Regions from separate parts of the Bacillus sp. JJ864 genome, predicted to be linked through region 3. Evidence: riboswitches for the same ligand, from Rfam matches in the RefSeq annotation. Region 3 holds a riboswitch; each other region holds the start of a gene.
The links. Region 3 has a riboswitch for S-adenosylmethionine ahead of V7024_RS19080 (Na+/H+ antiporter NhaC family protein). Riboswitches for the same ligand answer to the same signal wherever they lie in the genome.

Region 1 (7,452 bases), on a different contig from region 3:
ATTCCTTGATACTTTGTTCGGAACCGCTCTTTCATCGTCATATTTGGTGAATCTGGAAATCCCCAGCGATCACGGATGAGCATATGTGTTTTTTCAGCTAATCCTTCTGCAAGTTCCAGCGTAAGTGATTGAATCGCATGGCTACGCAAATAATCGCCTTGTTCTTTCCACTTTTCTGCTACGGCACGGACACCTTTCCCAACCGTTACAGCTAGAAAAGCAACATAATCCATTTCATCTCCAACCGGGCGCAAGTAATCACCAAGCGTGCGATGCGGTGCTTTTCCTTGTCTTGGAAATGTAAAACGCTCTAGCACACGATTTTGATCTTCTGGATCATAAATTAAAATGTCTTGATTTTCACTTTGTGCAGGAAAGAATTGATATACAGCGCTCGGACGTAACCATGATTCTTCCCCGCGAAGCAATTCATCGATTAAGTCATTCAATTCATGGGCCCTTCTATCTCCTTCCTGTAGCAACTTTTTCACATTCCCTTTTAAACCTAAGTGATGTCCAAGTAACATTTGCCGATTTAAAAACGGAGCAAGATGTGCTACTGAAATATCACGCAGAACGACACGTTTTGTAGAATGCGGTACCATTACTGGTGCTGACGGTAATTTTTCAATTTGAATCGGTACCTCTACTCGTTTTTTCACTTCTTCTACAACAACATGTAAGTGACGCTTCGCTTTTTCCTCACGCATCTTTTCTCGTTCTTCTTCGTTTTGCAGGCGATTGATAAGATCTAATCCTGTCATCGCGTCACTTGCATATAGAACAAGCCCTTGATAAGAAGGAGATATCCGCGTTTCTGTGAATTTCCGCGTCAGCGCAGCACCTCCTACAACAATCGGAACGTCAATATCAGCCGCTTTTAAGTCTTCTGCTGTTGTTACCATTTGCTGCGCAGATTTAACGAGTAATCCTGATAAACCAATAATATCTGGTTTCTGTTCTTTTACTTCTTGAATAATACGATCAGATCGCACATTAATACCGAGGTTTACAATGTCATATCCATTATTCGATAAAATAATTTCCACTAAATTTTTACCGATGTCATGCACATCACCTTTTACTGTCGCAAGTAGTACTTTCCCTTTCTTTGCACTATCACTTGTCTCCATATACGGCTCTAAATACGCAACAGCTGCTTTCATACTTTCCGCACTTTGTAGCACCTCTGTAACAATAAGCTCATTATTATTAAATAAACGTCCCACTTCATCCATGCCGGTCATAAGCGGTCCGTTAATAATGGCAAGCGGCGCTCTTCCTTCATCTAGCGCGATTCGCAAGTCATCATGTAATCCTTGTTTTGTCCCTTCTACAATATAATGAGATAATCGCTCATCAAGCGTTAACGTTTCAGCTGCCACGACTTCTTTTTTCTTCACGTTTCGATAAAAATTTGTAAATTCCTCTAACGTTTCTTTTGTCGTCTCAAACAAAAGAGCATTCGCCAATGCCTTTTCCTCTTCAGAAATAGAAGCATAACGCTCTAGCTTTTCGGTATTCACAATGGCATAATCTAACCCAGCCTTTGTTGCATGATATAAAAAGACCGAATTTAATACTTCGCGTCCTGCTGGCGGCAAACCAAATGAAATATTACTTACACCTAATATTGTTAAACATTCAGGCATCTCTTCTTTTATAAGCCGAATGCCTTCAATTGTTGCTGCAGCTGAACCGATATATTCTTCATCACCTGTTCCAACTGGAAAGACAAGCGCGTCAAAAATAATATCTGACGGACGTACTCCATATTTTGTTGTTAAAAGTTCATAACTTCTTTTGGCAATTTCAAGCTTCCGCTCAGCCGTTACCGCCATACCAATTTCATCAATTGTTCCCACAACAATAGCCGATCCGTACTGTTTAATAAGTGGAATCACTTCTTCAAAACGCTCTTCTCCATTTTCTAAGTTAATAGAGTTAATCACTCCTTTTCCTTGCAAATAAGTAAGAGCTCGCGCCATCACTTGCTCATCTGTCGAATCAATCATAATTGGTACCTTTAATACTTTCGTTACAGCTTGCAAGAAATTTTCCATATCTTCTATTTCATCCCGGTCTGGGTCTGCCATGCAAATATCAATAATATGGGCATTTTTCTTTACTTGCGCCCTTGCTACTTCCGCTGCTTCTTCAAAATTCCCTTCTGCAACAAGACGTTTAAATTTACGTGAACCGATTACATTCGTGCGCTCTCCAACGAATAACGGGCGCATGGAATCTTCATATTGCAACGCTTCAAGTCCGCTAATCCCATGACCTTTTCTTTCTCGTTTCACACGGGGATCAAATGATAGCAGCGCCTCTTTCATCGCACGAATATGCGCTGGCGTTGTCCCGCAGCACCCACCAACAATGTTCACCCAGCCTTCTTCTGCAAACTGTTTCACTTTATGAGCAAGTGACTGCGGGGATTCATGATAATGCCCGTCTTCATCTGGAAGTCCAGCATTTGGATAACAAGAGATGCAACACTCAGATAACTCTGCAAGTGAACGAATATGTTCTCTCATAAACTCTGGTCCTGTTGCACAGTTTAATCCAACCGATAATGGATTCATATGCTCTACCGATAAATAGAATGCTTCAATTGTTTGCCCAGCTAACGTCGTTCCCATCGGTTCAATTGTTCCTGAAATCATAAGCGGAACTTTTTTCTCTGCCTCAATAAATGCCTTTTCAATTCCTAAACAGGCTGCTTTTACATTGCGCATGTCCTGACTGGTTTCTACAAGTAACAAATCTACACCGCCGCGCAGTAAACCGCGTGTTTGTCTTGTATATGCCTCAATAAGTTCTTCAAAAGCAACACCACCTGTGACACTAATCGCTTTTGTCGTTGGGCCCATTGCACCGGCTACATATACCTCTTTACCGCTTGCTTTGACAGCTTGTTTTGCTAATCGAGCCGCTCTTTCATTCAACTCCTCATCTAAGTGAGAAAGGTTATAATCACTGAGTACAATGTTTGTTGCACCAAATGTATTCGTTTCAATAATATCTGCTCCTGCTTCAATATACGCTTTATGAATATGTAAAATAACGTCCGGCCGTGTTTTTACTAAATATTCATTACAGCCCTCATATTCTTCTCCGCCAAAATCTGCAGCTGAAAGGTCTTCTTGCTGAATCATCGTTCCCATTGCACCATCTAGTATTAAAATTTCTTGCTGCAATCTTTCCTCGATTTGTCTCATACATTCATTCCTTCTTTCTGCTCTTTCTTTGCTTGAATATACCGAACGAGCGCTTCTGTCACTTCATATTTTAAAAATGGTGTAATTAAATAAATACCATTAAATAACTCCATTGCTACATCAATTAATTCTTTAGATATATGAATTCCCTCTGTCACTGCTTCTTCTGATGTTTTATGTCCGTCCATACGCCTTCTCACTTCTTCTGGAAGAGTAATACCTGGCACTTCAAAATGTAAAAAGTCTGCATTTCGTTTACTTACAAGCGGCATAATTCCAATAAAAATTGGCTGTTCGATATGCTTCGTTGCTTCATATACATTTCGAATGACTGCCGCATCATAAATGGGTTGCGTTAAAAAATACTCCGCACCAGCTGCAATTTTTTTCTCCATACGTTTTACAGCGGCCTCGATATGCCTAACATGCGGATTAAAAGCCCCGCCAATCGAAAAATGGGTAGCTGCTCCAATTGTTTTTCCTAAAATAGAACGGCCATTGTTCATTTCCTTAATCATTTTAATGAGTTCTATCGAAGACAAGTCATATACAGATGTTGCACCAGGAAAATCACCAACCCGCGCAGGATCTCCGGTTAATGCCAATACTTCCTCCATACCGAGTGCTGCTAATCCAAGTAAATGAGACTGCAGCCCAATCACATTATGATCACGACACGTTAAATGAGTTAATATAGGGATATCATGCTTTGTTAATAACGCTCCCATTGCCATATTTGATACACGAGGCGATGCTAATGAATTATCTGCTAACGTAATCGCATCTGCTCCGGCACGCTTCAACGCCTTTGCTCCTTCAAAAAATCTCTGTGTATCCAACGTTTTAGGCGGATCTAGCTCAACAATCACCGTCGTTTCCTTTTTCGCTTTTTCTGCTAATGTAATTCGATCCACTACATTTACACGCTGCGTTGTTATTACTTCCGCTCGCTTTACAACTTCTTTGGCTGTAACAGGGTACTCATTTTCAAGCGCTCGCTTCATCGCTTCGATATGGGCAGGAGTTGTACCACAACAGCCTCCTAGAAGCCTAACGCCTTGCTTAATAAATGCCGGCGCCATCTCTTCAAAATAAGCCGGGCTTCCTTCGTATACGTAACGACCTTCTACATATTTAGGAAGACCAGCATTTGGATACGCAGATAAGTAACCATATTTAGGAATTTCTATCGTTTTAAACGATTCAATCATATGAAGCGGTCCTAACTGGCAATTTAATCCGACCACATTTGCACCGTACTCTATAAGCTGCTTCAATACATCATCCACACTATTTCCGTTTTGAGTTGTACCAGCTTCGTGAAGGGCAAGCTGCGCAATAAGAGGGACATTTGTTTGCTTACTTAATACTTTCACTGCATGAAGTAATTCAAACTCATCGTAAAACGTTTCTAATAATAGCCCATCCACACTTTCTTCTAATAGGGCATCTGCTTGCTCTAAGAGCATAAATTCGCGCTCCATATCAGTGGTTGTAACTGCTCCAATATGTTTCATTCCACCGATGGTCCCAACGATTGCATTCTTTTCTGTTACAGCTTCTTTTGCATGTCTTACAGCGGCTCGGTTAATTTTCTTTACGCGATCCTCAAGACCGTACATGCGAAGTTTCCCTTCGTTTGCTCCATATGTATTGGTTTGAATAACATCTGCCCCTGCTGCAACATATTGTTTATGAATCGAAATAATCCGTTCTGGTTCAGATACATTCAATTCTTCAAAGCAACTTTGTAAACCATGAGAATACAGCAACGTTCCCATCGCTCCATCCCCAATCACAATTCCTCTTTGCAATAAATCTAGTAATTTCACATGTCTCCCTCTCTTCAGTCAATATATAAATCTATTTTGCTTTTTCGACATATAAGTCACTTCTATGCAAAACAAAACCTACAGTCGCTTTCTCCTTTTGTTTTAAACCTTATATGTGGCAGGAAAAGGCCCTGACCGCTTCTATACATGGCCAGACGCTCTCGTCCCCCCAGAAAGAAAGGGGTTTTTAATTTGTATTTATATAAAAACCCCCTCTTCTTAATGAAGAGGGGGTTTTTATCCTCCTCTTATCATTCAGAACGCTTTGTTCCGCAGGTCTTAGCACCGTTTCAAACATGTTGTTTGAAGGTTGCTGGGTTTCACAGGGCCTTTCCCTCCACCACTCTTGATAAGAGTTTCATTCAATTATGTTTTCAAAAAGCGAACATCATCCGTTCACTTATTAACAATCTTTGTTAATTTTTTTACTAATTTAGCATGTTAAAGTACGAAAGTCAACAAAAAGAAAGAAAAATAAAATTATTCAAAAAATAGTTGCGTTTCTTTCTAAATTTATTGTAAAGTAAAAAACATAATTAAAAACTTCATATTTCGAATTCTTATCGAGAGAGGTCGAGGGACTGGCCCAATGACGCCTCAGCAACCATTAACAAGCTTTTTATTTGTTAATAAGGTGCTAATTCCAGCAAATTGAGAAATGATTTGACAGATAAGAAGAAGACTATATTCGTCATAAAAAAGCCTTCTTCTTAGAAGGCTTTTTTATTTTGCACTAAGGAGGAATTTTATTATGTCTACAATCGAAACAAAGCTTGCCCAAATTGGAAATCGCAGTGAAACAACAACTGGAGCAGTCAATCCACCCGTTTACTTCTCCACAGCTTATCGCCACGAAGGAATTGGAAAGTCAACTGGGTTTGATTATTCCCGAACTGGAAACCCAACACGCCTTTTATTAGAGCGTGCAATCACTGACTTAGAACAAGGTGAACAAGGCTATGCCTGTAGCTCAGGAATGGCTGCTGTTCTTCTTGTCCTTTCATTATTCCGCTCTGGTGACGAACTGATTGTATCTGAAGATTTATACGGCGGAACATATCGTTTATTTACAGAGCACGAGCAAAAATGGGATGTTCGATGTAGATATGTAGATACGCAGCATATAGAAGAAATTGAAAAAGCAATTTCACCGAAAACAAAAGCCATTTTCATAGAAACACCAACAAATCCACTTATGCAAATAACCGACATTGCCGCAGTTGCTGCCGTTGCAAAGCGGCACGACCTGCTCCTTATTATTGATAACACATTTTACACACCCTATTTACAACAACCATTAACAATAGGAGCTGATATTGTCCTGCATAGCGCTACAAAGTATTTAGGTGGTCATAATGACGTATTAAGCGGACTCGTTGTTGCAAAAGGGGCAAAATTATGCGAAGAACTCGCTCACTATCACAACGCATCTGGAGCTGTGTTAAGCCCATTTGATTCTTGGCTTTTAATACGCGGCATGAAAACATTAGCGCTGCGCATGAGGCAGCACGAAGAGAATGCAAAAGCAATTGTTTCTTATTTACAAGAAGAAGAAGCGATAACCGATGTGTATTATCCAGGAAAAGGCGGTATGATCTCTTTTAAACTACGAGAAGAAGCATGGATTGATCCGTTCTTGCAATCACTTTCTCTTATTACGTTCGCAGAAAGTCTTGGCGGTGTAGAAAGCTTTATTACATACCCAGCAACACAAACACATGCCGATATACCAGAAGATATTCGCACTGCACGAGGCGTTTGTAATCGTCTACTTCGCTTCTCCGTAGGAATTGAAAACCAAGATGATTTGATTCAAGACTTACAGCAAACTTTAAAACAAGTAAAAGAAGGAGTGAGAATATGAGTTATTCCCTAGATACACTTTTACTTCATAATCGTTTTAAGCATGACAAACAAACAGGTGCTGTAAATGTTCCTGTTTATAATACATCTACATTTCATCAATTTGATGTAGATACATTTGGAAAATATGATTATAGTCGTTCTGGAAATCCAACACGCGAAGCTCTCGAGGAACTAATCGCTTTACTAGAAGGCGGAAGCAAAGGATTTGCCTTTTCATCTGGCATGGCTGCGATTTCAACAACTTTTCTTCTTTTATCGCAAGGAGACCATGTCCTTATTTCTGAAGACGTATACGGGGGGACATACCGAATTATAACGGAAGTTCTTTCTCGTTACGGCGTTTCACACACATTTGTTGACATGACAAATTTAGAAGAGGTAAAACAAAACATTCGTCCTAATACAAAAGTTTTTTACGTTGAAACACCATCAAATCCATTATTAAAAGTAACAAATATTAGCGCCGTTTGTGAACTTGCAAAATCTATTGGTGCGCTCACTTTTGTTGATAATACATTTTTAACACCCCTTTA
Region 2 (5,103 bases), on a different contig from region 3:
AATGTTTAAAATTTTTGATAACTGAATTTTGACAGAGAATTTTTATGTTGTCAATGTTTTTTTGAAAATTTTTAACTCGGCAATTCTCTGAACCGCTTCTTGAAGACGTTCCTCTGAATGTAATAAGCCAACACGAACATAGCCTTCTCCGTGTTGACCAAAGCCGATGCCTGGAGCGACAGCAACGTGTGCCTGGTTTAATAGTACATCAGCAAATTGCTCTGACGTATAGCCATCTGGAACGGGAAGCCAAGCAAAAAAAGAACCTTTTGGTGAGGTGACATTCCAGCCGATAGAACGACAAGCAGTAATGAAAGCATTTCTTCGAGATTCATAGCGTTCTACGAGTTCATCGACACAAGTTTGCGGACTTAATAACGCTTTTTGAGCAGCTTCTTGTACGGCACCAAAAATACTAACATACATATGATCTTGTAATACGTTAATCGTTTCAATAACACTTTCATTCCCAACGGCAAACGCGATGCGCCATCCTGCCATATTATACGTTTTTGACAACGTATAAATTTCAATGCCAACATTTTTTGCTCCATCGATTTGTAAGAAACTAATCGGCTTTTTAGCGTCAAAACCAATCGCCCCATACGCGAAATCATGACAGACTAAAATGTTATGTTCGTTTGCAAACGATACAGTTTCCTCAAAGAATTTTGTTGTTGCAACGGCTCCAGTTGGATTGTTCGGATAGTTTAAAAACATTAATTTTGCTTGTTCAGCAGTTTGCGCATCAATCTTTGTATAATCAGGTAAAAATTGATTTTCTGATAGCAGTGGCATTGTAGCAATCTTTGTTTTTGCTAAGGCTATCCCTGACAAATAATCTGGATAACCTGGATCGGGAACAAGAACTGTATCACCTGGATTCGTAAAACAAAGAGGTAATTCAACTAAGCCAGCTTTTCCGCCAAATAGAACAGCTACTTCTGTTTTCGAGTTTAATTGTACACCGTATTCACGCTCATAAAATGTAGCGACAGCCTCTTTTAAACTTTCATGTCCTCGAAATGGCGGATATTTATGATGAATAGGATGTTCTGCTGCACGTTGTAATGCTGTTATGACGTGCGCTGGTGTTGGCTGATCTGGATTTCCTTGTCCTAAGTTAATAACATCATGACCAGCTTGCATTACTCCATTTACTTTTGCGACAAGAGAAGCAAAAAATTGTGTTGGTAATGATGTTAATATCTCGGAAGGTTGAAAATGTTTCATACTTTCCACCTCTTTTGAAAGTTGTTACAATTATAGTGACAAATAATATAATCTTTCCAACTTTTTGTAAAGAAAAAAATAAAAAGGAAGAAGGAAAAGAGTAATGAAAATTGCTTGTGTACAAATGAATATCGCTTTTGGTAATGTTGAAAAAAATATAGAACATGCTGAAAAAAAAATAAGCGAGGCGATGAAGGGAAATCCGGATGTTATTGTATTGCCAGAGTTATGGACAACAGGTTATGATTTAGAGCGTCTTCCTGATATTGCTGATCTAGATGGGAATGATACAAAAGGTTTATTATCAAAGTGGAGTAAGCAAAATGGAGTAAATATTGTCGGTGGTTCAATCGCTAAGCAAACAGAGAATGGTGTTACGAATACGATGTATATTAGTGATCGAAACGGAAGCATTGTGTCTGAATATAGTAAAGTGCATTTGTTTCAACTGATGGATGAACATAAATATTTGATTGCTGGAAATGAAACGGGGCATTTTCTATTGGAGGGTATACCGTGTGCAGGAACAATTTGCTATGATATTCGTTTTCCAGAGTGGATGCGCGTTCATACTGCGCACGGGGCAACGGTATTATTTGTTGTAGCAGAGTGGCCACTTGTTCGTTTAGAACATTGGCGATTATTGCTTCAAGCAAGGGCGATTGAAAACCAAAGTTATGTAGTAGCGTGTAATCGTGCTGGGAGTGATCCTAATAATGTATTTGCAGGCCATTCCCTTATTATTAATCCTTGGGGAGAAATCGTTACTGAGGCTGATGAAACAGAAATGATTTTGTATGGAACGCTAGATATAAAGAGAATTTCTGAAGTGCGTAAAGGGATTCCTGTTTTTTTTGATCGTCGTCCAGAATTGTACACGACAAAAAAATCTTGACAAACAAATTTTATTCTTGGTATAGTCAGAATCGGAAACTAAAAATTCAGACAACTATATATACTCTTATCAAGAGCAGGTGGAGGGATTTGGCCCGATGAAACCCAGCAACCGACCGTAATACCATTGTGAAATGGGGCGCATGATTGGCGCCTAGTAAGGCACGGTGCTAATTCCAACAGAAAGAGACTTTCTGGTAGATAAGAGGGGAGAAGTGAATCTTCAAACCTCTTTCGTTGTAGAAAGGGGTTTTTCTTATGATGAAAAGCCCTAACATATTAGGGGGAATCAAAGTGGGATACAAGCAGTTAACAGAAAAAACAGCTGAAATGATTTAATTTGTTTTTAATTACCACTTTTTTGCCTCTCTGCTTATTTATAATAAGAAGGGAGGAGACAACGATGGAGGAATGGATATCAGTTATTGGCAATGTTGGTTTTCCAATTGTTGTTACGCTATACTTGCTGCATAGAATTGAAAGTAAGTTAGATAGCGTTATTGTTGCGATTGAGAAGTTACCAAAGCAAATGCACAGATATGAATCTCCAAAAGAAAATATGTATATGCAAATTGAAAAACCGACATAAACCCCCCCTTTTTTTAGGGGAGGGCGAGAGCGTCTGGCCGTGCATAGGAGCGGTCAGGTCCTTTTCCTGCCACATGCCAGGTTTGAAACAAAAGGAGCAGGCCAGTAGCAGGCGTGTTATATCCTGCATAGTTGCGATTTGTGTGTTAAAAAATCAAAGTGGATTTATATATGTAACGGAAACGGATTGTGTGAATAGGCACAATCCGTTTTTTTTTATATTGATATAGAAAAAATAGTTTGTTGAATTTCACTGTGTCGTATAACCACCGTCAATGACAACAGCTTGTCCTGTAATCCCTTTTGCTTTTTCACTTGCTAAAAATAAGGCGTAGTTTGAAATTTCTTCTGTATGTAATAATCGTTGTTGCGGTACGAGCGGGTAAATGACATCTTCTAACACATGTTCAAGCGGGACATTTCTTGTTGTAGCTAAATCTTGAAGTTGATTACGAACAAGAGGGGTATCAACATAGCCGGGACAAAGTGCATTTACGGTAATACCATACTCAGCTCCTTCTAGTGCTGCGACTTTTGTAAGCCCGATTACCCCGTGTTTGGCGCTATTATATGCAGATTTACCTGCAAAGCCAACGAGACCATTAATAGAAGCGATATTAATAACGCGACCGTATCGTTGTTTTTTCATAATAGGAAATGCGTGTTTTATTGCAATAAACGGTGCAATTTGCATAATTTTAATCAGCATTTCAAACTTTTCAGTTGGAAAATCTTCAATTGGAGAAACGTATTGCATACCTGCATTATTAATTAATACATCAAGTGAACCAAATCGTGTAACAGTTTCAGAAATAGCTTGTTCAATCTCACGTTCTACTGTTACATCACATTGCATTCCCGATACTTTATACCCTTCGTTCTGTAATTGTTTCACTGCCTCTTGTACTCGGATCTCTAACCGATCCGTAATTATGACAGTTGCCCCCTCTTTTGCAAAGGCCTTTCCCATTTCATATCCAATGCCGCTTGCTGCACCTGTTAAAAATACAACGCGATTGCTAAACATTTTTTATTCCATCTCCTCCACGAATATAGTTAGTCTAATGCTCTATTTATAGAAGTGAAGTGGAAAATCCTGCAAGCTTTTGGGAAAAATACGTAAGCTATCTTGTTTTACAAAATACTGTTTGCTATACTATTTTGTAAAGCAAGATACTTATACTTATCTATCTTGTAAAACAAGATAGAGGGAGGATTTGAATTATGTCGACAAGTCAAATGCTAAAAGGTATTTTGGAAGGATGCTTACTTGCCATTATTTCTGAAGGAGAAATATACGGATATGAAATGAGTGAAAAACTGGCACAGTATGGTTTTACTATGGCAAGTGAAGGAAGTATTTATCCGCTATTAATTCGCATGCAAAAAGAAGGGTTGATTACAAGTACGATGAAGGAATCGCCATCTGGTCCAAAGCGAAAATATTACACATTAACAGAAAAAGGTGAAGATGCACTAGATAATTTCATGGAACGGTGGGGAGCGATGCAAAGTAGTGTACAGCGTTTGTTAGAAGGAAAAGGGAGGAAACGATAACGCTGACGTGATGAAAGTAAATCAAAAACAAGTAATCTAAACGAGGGGAGAATATCATTCTATTTTTGATGATAGCAAGTATGATTTTTGCTTTTCGAAGCTCCAGTTTTCAAAGTAAATTGAGAGAGTTTTCCATTCTATATGTAGTAATGGCTGTTATTCCAATGGTTTTACTTGTTGGATTAATGTTACTAGATAAACAGTATGGTACACCATTTTTGTCTTTATCCTCAGCGCAAAGTTACGTTCTAGGCTTTCTATTATTTGTAGTGGTTATCATAATTAATTTTCGTTTAAATAGCTGGATGGGGGTATTAACCTTAGTTGTTTTGCTTTTCATCATGTTTTCATTTGAATATTTTGGTGTTAATAATACGGATTGGGGATTTTTAGAACCAATTTTATTGTATGGAAGTTTAGTACTGCTTATGATGTGGGATTCTAAACGACAAAATATTGTACAGAGATAGTTAAGATAGGAGATAGTTAGATGCTTTCAAGAGAATCAAAGCAATTTCTAGAAGATACAGGAGCGTATTTAACGGTAAAAGGAATAAAAGAAGACGATATAAAATCTTTTTTAGAAGACGTCGAACTTCATTTAATAGAAGGAGAACAGCAAGGGAAAACAGTAATAGATATTTTTTGAGATTCTCCAAAGCGATATGCAGATGAATTAGCGAGAGAAATGGACATAGATAGGAAGAAGAATTTTTCTTTGCTGATAACTTTCATTATCAGTGTAACCGCATATTGGACAATTCCAGATTTATTATTTCGAAATTTGAATGAGCCCTACAAAGTATCTGTTATTAGTTTCATTGGTTATCC
Region 3 (7,452 bases):
CAAGATCCATTAAAATAATATCTGGTTTTAGTAATAGTGCTAATTCTGAACCTTTTCTTCCATTTTCCGCTTCTCCTACAACTTCAATGTCCGGCTGAGTCGATAAATAGGCCGATACACCCATACGAACCATTTCATGATCGTCAACAAGCAATACTTTAATCATCTTGTTCCTCCCCTCTTTCTAAAAGAATCGGCACTTTCACCTCAATTTGCGTTCCTTTATTCGGAAAACTTAATACCTTTAAAGTTCCGCCAATTTCATGAACGCGCTCTTGCATAGAGCGAAGACCATATGATCCGGCTTTGTTCACGCCTACTTCAAAGCCTACACCATCATCAATTATTTTTAAAATTGCATATTCATCAATTTGACGCAGTCTTACTTCTGTTTTCTTCGCTTTTGCATGCCGCAATGTATTAGATAGTGCTTCTTGTACAATACGGAATAAGTGATCTTCTACACCTTTTTTCAATTGAATTGGCTCAATCAACCATTCAATCTTCATATGCTGTTTTCTTGAAAGCTCTGTTAATAATTCTTCAATGCCTTCTGTTAACTTTTTACCTTCTAATTGGACGGGACGTAAATGAAGAAGCAGCGCTCTCATTTCTGATTGAGCATTTACAACCATATTTTCAACAAGTTTTAATTGTTTTTGCGTACCCTCTGGTATATGAGTGGTTTGCTCATTAATTGCTGACATCATCATCGACATCGCAAAGAGCTGTTGACTGACAGAATCATGAAGCTCTCTCGCTAAACGATGCCGCTCCTCTGAAATGGCCTGTTGTCTCATTTCTTCATTCCACTGCGCTCGTTCATTCGTTACTTTTTGAAATAATCCTGCTTGCTCTTCTAACCGTCTAGCAAGCGCAATTACCTTCCGTTCTACTTCTTGAAATTCATCTTCCCCTGTAAACGAAGCATCTCTTGGAAAATTCCCTCTTTCTACTTCAAATAAAAAAGTCGTTAACCCTTGGATACGCTGCTGCATATAATAACCAATTGCATATCCAACAATTCCACCAATGAGGAGACTCGTACCTAAAATAAACAAACTAACAGGAACAGAAGCAATAGATTCTTTCCACAATAAATCATACACATTTTGCTGGCTTTTCCATATATAAACGAAAGTACAAATAAGTGCAATACTCATAGAAGACAATATCGAGTAGCGAATATACATCCATGAAATGTTCTTCTGTTTTTTCATTATATTTTCCTCACTTCCGTATCGCCTACGATAAGCGAAGAAATAATTTTAATACGTCGAGGAGCTTCTTTATACTGTTCCGTTCTAAACTTCACATTACGATTAAAGCCTGTTTCTTCATACGATGGTAGTAAAACTCTTCCAACAATAACAGAATGATTCAAAGATAGTTCAATATCGTACGGAACATACAGACGAATATTACCAATCACACCGCGAATGACAATGACCGTTTCGCCTTCTGGAATCATAGCTGTTGTTAAATCAATTTCAACATCACCGACTCCATATTGAATATTAACATCTTCTAACTCATATATATGGTCCATTATTCGTACGTTACCAACCATTATATTCTTTATATACGGTTCTGTTCGATAGATTGGTTTTTCTTCATTTATATATTCTTTTTCCTTAATTTCTACCTGTACCGCTTTTGTCTTCTGCTGACCTTGCATCAGTTGGTAACCAATGAAAGCTAAGCAAGCAAATAAAACGAGAACGAAAGCTGCTGATGAAAATAGGAAAAATAAGAAAACAAGTCCCCCAACAAATAGACACACATTCCCTCTCACATATCGATTCTTTTTTCGATAATGTCTTCCAAACATGATCATAATAAAGGCAAAAATAAGAGCACCAGGCTCAAAATGTCCAAGAATCATATCGAGAAAAAGACCGAATGCAAATATGACGAGGAGCATCCCTAATAATTGTGTTTTCGAAAATTGTTTCTTCATTGCAGCTCCCCCTTCTTTATTGTATGTACATAGAAGAAAAAGGCATTGTATTCCAACACCTTTTCTTCTATCACTATATCATAAGCTTGTTTTATAATATACTACAATTATTTTATTACTTATTTGTCTAAAGATACTTCTTTTTTCTCTTTCATTTCGCGTTCAAGCTTTGCAATTTTCATATCAAATGTGTCACGTTCATGATCTTCATTGATGCGAAGTTCTAAATCACGAATGTGATTTTCAATTTCTTCAAAGCGTAAAAATGGGTTGTTTTCATCCATTTTATGAAGGGCTGTATTCATACGACGGTTTGCATGTGCCATATTTTCACGCGCCATTAATTCCATACGTTTTGCATTCATTTCTTTTAATTTATTTTTCATTTCAGATAGACGACGTTCTAGCTCATCTATTTGTTCTACAACCCCTGCATACATTTTTTCTAAGCGAGCGACTTGCCCTTCGTAATATGCCATTTCTTCTAATGCACGTTCATGCAGTTGCATTTCTCCTGCTTCCTTTGCAATTACAGCTTGCTTGGATCTCTTATTTACGAAATAACGCGCCCCTTCAAGCTCATGAGCAAAATTAGATTTTAATGTTTTGTGACGCTCAATTAATTTTTCAATTTTTATTACCTCACGCTCGCTATTACGTAAATATTGATTTAACATCGCAATTGGATTTTTTCTTTCTTTCTCGTCTAATACATTATGAAAATCTGCAAGTACTGCATCACGTACACGTCCGAATAATGATTGTTTCATTTATAATCTTCCTCTCTTCTACTCTATTATATTTTGTTATTTCATATTAGTTATTTTTCATTAATCTGTTCCACTCATCTTCAAAATTGCTATATGGCTTCGAGCTATCTGAATCAACATCTACTACATGCTTCTCTTTTTTCCATTCACGGTATCCGTAGTATAGAACGACTAATGCCGCAATACCGATTAACGCTGGAGAATGAGATAGGGCAATTGACAAGCCAATTAAACCAACGATCCCCCAAGCTAACTTTCCAAAAAATGATTGTGCTCGCACAAATGATTTATAGCTCCAATACACAATCCCTGCTCCAATTGCTAATCCTACAATACCAGCAAGACTTCCAAGAGCAATTAAAGCCAAAATACCGGCTGCCATAAACGCTAAAAATTGTTTCATCTTGTGCTTGCCTCCCTTCGTTTTGATACTCTTATCTTACCTATCTTTTCGTTTTTCTATAACGAGCTTAAGAACCGTTTTTCTCTCAGACTTAAGTCCTATTTATTATCAGACCTATATAAATACAAATTAAAAAATCGACATAAGAACCCTTTTTCTTTTTAAGCGGTCGAGAGCATCTGGCCAGCCCTAGCAGCGACTTATATGTTGAAAAATTAAAATGGAGTTCTATCGTTGTGATATCCAAAACAAAAGAGGATGCCTTCTATAAGACATCCTCTTTTGTTCATTATGCTGTTTTTTGATATTCCTTTTTCTCAGCTTTAGGCGAGAGACGCGGGAAATTAATTATAATTGAGATAATACCGCAAACCGCAACTAACATTGGATAAAATGAGTACGGTAATAATTCAATTGGTGAAAGTGAAGCAAATCCTGCCGCCGTTAACATTTGCGCACCGTATGGGATTAATCCTTGTACGCTACATGAGAATAAGTCTAACAAGCTCGCAGATTTTTTCGGATCAATATTATATTGGTCTGCAACATTCTTTGCTAGTGGACCTGTGAAAATAATAGAAATCGTATTATTTGCTGTGCACATATTTGTCATACTTACAAGACCAGCAATTCCAAATTCTGCACCTTTTTTCGAACGAATATTACGCGTTAGCACATTCATTAAATAATGAATACCACCGTTATATTGAATAATTTCAACCATTCCACCGATTAAAATTGCTAATAATACAAGCTCCATCATACCATTAATTCCTACTGTAACACTTTTAAAGAAGCTTGCTAGTGTATAGCTTCCGTCTACCATCCCAATAATACCCGCTAGCACTGTTCCCCCAGTTAATACAACTAGTACGTTACATCCAAGTAGTGCTGTAATTAATACTCCAGCGTACGGTAAAATTTTCACCCAATTAAACGCATGTGCCGTCATATTTGAATGGGTGCCTGACGTAAGAACGACTAACAGTACACACGTAACAATAGCAGCTGGTAATACAATTAAGAAATTTGTTTTAAATTTATCTTTCATTTCCGTTCCTTGTGTACGTACAGCTGCAATAGTCGTATCTGAAATAAAAGATAAGTTATCGCCAAACATCGCACCGCCAACAACTGTTGCCATAGCAAGCGCCATAGAAATATCCGTGTTTCCACTAATCCCTACTGCAATTGGAGCCAATGCTGCAATCGTCCCCATTGACGTTCCCATTGCTAATGAAATAAAAGCACCGATAACAAATAAACCAACCACTAAAAACCCTTGCGGCAAAATAGAAAGAGCTAAGTTTACAGTTGCTTCAACGCCGCCCATACCCTTTGCCGTTTCAGAAAATGCACCTGCTAACACAAAGATCAATACCATAATCATGATATCTGGATTGCCAGCCCCTTTAGCAAAGCGTTCAACCTTTGTTGTAAAGTTTTCTTTTCTGTTCATTACTAATGCAGCTGCAACTGCAATTAAAATAGCAACCAAAATTGGTAACTTATAAAAATCCCCTGTAATTACACCAGACCCAATAAATAACGCTAAAAATATGCCAAGTGGCAATAATGCCCACGCATTTCCTTTTGTTTGTTCCAAAGTTATATCCTCTCCTATTTCTAAACCTATTCTTCACAAGAGCGAAAAAGACCTCTTCTAAAGAGAAGAGGTCTTATATATCATATAAGAAACACTCTTCTCATCTATCAAGCATATCGCTTGCTGGATTTGGCACAGCACTCTATTATGAGTCCGCTGCCGAGGCATCGTAGGGCCAGTCCCTCCGCCTCTCTTGATAAGAAGGTTTCATATTATATTTTTGTGTAAATCAATCTTTCCTTACTTTACTTGCTGCAAGAGAAAATGTCAAATATTATTTCTATCAAAATAGTTGGTATTTTTTTGATATTATACAAATATCTATCGAAACAATCACTTTCCTTTTTCGGAGGACGAAAGCATCTGCCTCCATATAGAAACGAATAGCCCTTTTCCTACCACGAGCAAAACGGAAACAAAGGAAGCAATATATTGTGTCATATAAGTCGCTGCTATTCAGAATACAGCATGGCCGCTATTTGCTTTCTCCTTTTGTTTTAACCCTTGCATGTCGCAAAATAGGCACTGACCGCTTCTATGCATGGCCAGGTCCTCTCGCCCGCCTAAAAAGAAAGGGTTTTTAATTTGTATTTATATAGAAAAAGGCCTTCACGTGCACCGTGAAGGCCTTTCTATCAATTAAGCTACTTGCTTCTCTGAGATCTCTTTCAAATAAGCTTGTCCTTTTTCTGCGTCATATTGTCCTTCCCATTTAGACATAACAACTGCAGCTAATGAGTTACCTACTACGTTTACTGCTGTACGTGCCATATCTAAAATACGGTCAATACCAGCGATAAACGCTAAACCTTCAGACGGAATACCTACTGTATGAAGCGTTGCTAATAATACAACGAATGATACGCCCGGTACACCGGCAATCCCTTTTGAAGTAAGCATCAATACAAGAAGCAATGTAATTTGTTGTGTAAGAGATAAATGAATACCATACATTTGCGCTAAGAAAATTGCCGCAATTGCTTGATATAATGTTGAACCATCTAAGTTAAATGAATAACCTGTCGGAATAACGAAAGATGTAATTGCTTTCGGACAACCGAAACGCTCCATCTTTTCCATAATCTTTGGTAGAACCGTCTCTGAGCTTGCTGTAGAAAATGCTAAAATAAGCTCGTCTTTTAAAATCTTAAAGAATTGGAAAATATTAATTCCAAATAACTTTGCCGTAAGACCTAATACAACAACAACGAAGAAAATCATCGCTCCGTAAACAACAATAACTAACTTACCTAATGGAATTAATGACGTTACACCAAACTTAGAAACCGTTACGCCAATTAACGCAAACACACCAAACGGCGCGAACTTCATTACCTGGTTTGTTACATAAAACATTGCATCTGCAACACCTTGGAAGAAATTCAGAACTGGTTTTCCTCTTTCTCCAATTGCCGCTACTCCTAAACCAAATAATACAGAGAAGAAAATAATTGCAAGCATATCTCCTTTTGCCAACGAATCCATAATATTCGTTGGAACGATATTTACAAACGTATCTGCAAATGAATGATGCTGTACTTGCTCTGTTGTAGCTGTATACTTAGAAATATCTGTTTTTTGTAATTCTGACATATTCACGCCTTTTCCTGGCTGGAATATGTTTGCTACTAATAAACCAACAACAATCGCAATCGTTGTAATAATTTCAAAATAAATAATTGTTTTTCCGCCTAAACGTCCAAGCTTTTTCACATCTCCAACGCCGGCAACACCAACAACAATACTAGCTACTACAATTGGCACAACAATCATTTTAATTAAACGGATAAAAATATCACCAATCGGTTGTAAAACTTTCCCAACCATCGGATCTTGATAAAAAATTGCCCCTACAAGAATACCGAGAGCAAGACCTATTAAAATTTGCCATGCAAGTCCAATTCTTTTCATACTTGCTGCAACCCCCTTCTTAGATGTTCTTAATTTTCACATTCTATTTTTCTATAAAATATGAAAATAGAAGTATTAAATATTGTTCGACTATTCAATACTTTCTTCCCCTCCTAAAATGATAAGACAAAAATAGAAATCTGACAACTAAATAAGTTTACCAGTATGCAAATATTTTTGTTGACAAGAATAAAACCATGTTAGGAAACCTCACATGAGAACGATTCCTTATTTCTTATTTATTGCACTGAATCTATTTACTACGATAAATTAATACAAGTCATAGAAACGAACAATTAAGACGTAAAATTCTTCTAATTTTCGCCATTTAATAACAATTCCTTAAATATTTTTTTACATTATCATTACAACAATAGACATTTTTCGCCTTTCTATGATTAGATAGAAACATAGGGAAAGGAGATAGGCAGATGAACAAAAAAATAACTGCGTTTAGTTTATTGACAGCCGGTACTATTTTCGTTTCTCCCGTGCTTTCGACAGCGTATGCGGAGACGAGTCAAGATAAATTATCTAATATTCAATCACAACTAGACGGTAAGCAACAAGAATTACATATGAAAGTAGAAGAAAAACAAAAAATAGAAAAAGAAATACAAGATTTACAGAAAAAGATTGATGAATTAACTGCTTCTATTAATAAAAATGAGGCAGATTTAAAAGCAACAAAAACGGAAATTGAAAAAACACAAGCAAGTATCACAGAGAAAAAAAAGCATATTGAAGAATTGCAAAAGCAAATCAATACACGTCAAGAATTAATTAAGCAAAGATTACAATC

Region 1: another riboswitch for S-adenosylmethionine. It lies ahead of V7024_RS01000 (methionine biosynthesis PLP-dependent protein); the one in region 3 lies ahead of V7024_RS19080 (Na+/H+ antiporter NhaC family protein).
Region 2: another riboswitch for S-adenosylmethionine. It lies ahead of V7024_RS00110 (YvrJ family protein); the one in region 3 lies ahead of V7024_RS19080 (Na+/H+ antiporter NhaC family protein).

Annotation. Positions count from the first base shown of each region.
Region 1 is NZ_JBALLY010000002.1:92,961-100,412, reverse strand. Features, by position in the region: gene metH (methionine synthase) at 1-3,221, opposite strand, end outside; gene V7024_RS01005 (bifunctional homocysteine S-methyltransferase/methylenetetrahydrofolate reductase) at 3,218-5,053, opposite strand; SAM riboswitch class I at 5,299-5,409, opposite strand; SAM riboswitch class I at 5,611-5,730, shown strand; gene V7024_RS01000 (methionine biosynthesis PLP-dependent protein) at 5,805-6,917, shown strand; gene metC (cystathionine beta-lyase) at 6,914-7,452, shown strand, end outside.
Region 2 is NZ_JBALLY010000001.1:13,878-18,980, reverse strand. Features, by position in the region: gene V7024_RS00120 (pyridoxal phosphate-dependent aminotransferase) at 43-1,233, opposite strand; partial or broken gene V7024_RS00115 (carbon-nitrogen family hydrolase) at 1,248-2,128, shown strand; SAM riboswitch class I at 2,192-2,335, shown strand; gene V7024_RS00110 (YvrJ family protein) at 2,531-2,716, shown strand; gene V7024_RS00105 (3-hydroxybutyrate dehydrogenase) at 2,966-3,742, opposite strand; gene V7024_RS00100 (PadR family transcriptional regulator) at 3,940-4,272, shown strand; gene V7024_RS00095 (HAAS domain-containing protein) at 4,326-4,742, shown strand; gene V7024_RS00090 (hypothetical protein) at 4,763-4,921, shown strand; gene V7024_RS00085 (HAAS domain-containing protein) at 4,991-5,103, shown strand, end outside.
Region 3 is NZ_JBALLY010000135.1:9,620-17,071, forward strand. Features, by position in the region: gene V7024_RS19055 (response regulator transcription factor) at 1-166, opposite strand, end outside; gene V7024_RS19060 (sensor histidine kinase) at 159-1,220, opposite strand; gene liaF (cell wall-active antibiotics response protein LiaF) at 1,220-1,960, opposite strand; gene V7024_RS19070 (PspA/IM30 family protein) at 2,080-2,730, opposite strand; gene V7024_RS19075 (flagellar basal body rod protein) at 2,777-3,133, opposite strand; gene V7024_RS19080 (Na+/H+ antiporter NhaC family protein) at 3,423-4,739, opposite strand; SAM riboswitch class I at 4,837-4,942, opposite strand; gene gltP (glutamate/aspartate:proton symporter GltP) at 5,379-6,650, opposite strand; gene V7024_RS19090 (murein hydrolase activator EnvC family protein) at 7,082-7,452, shown strand, end outside.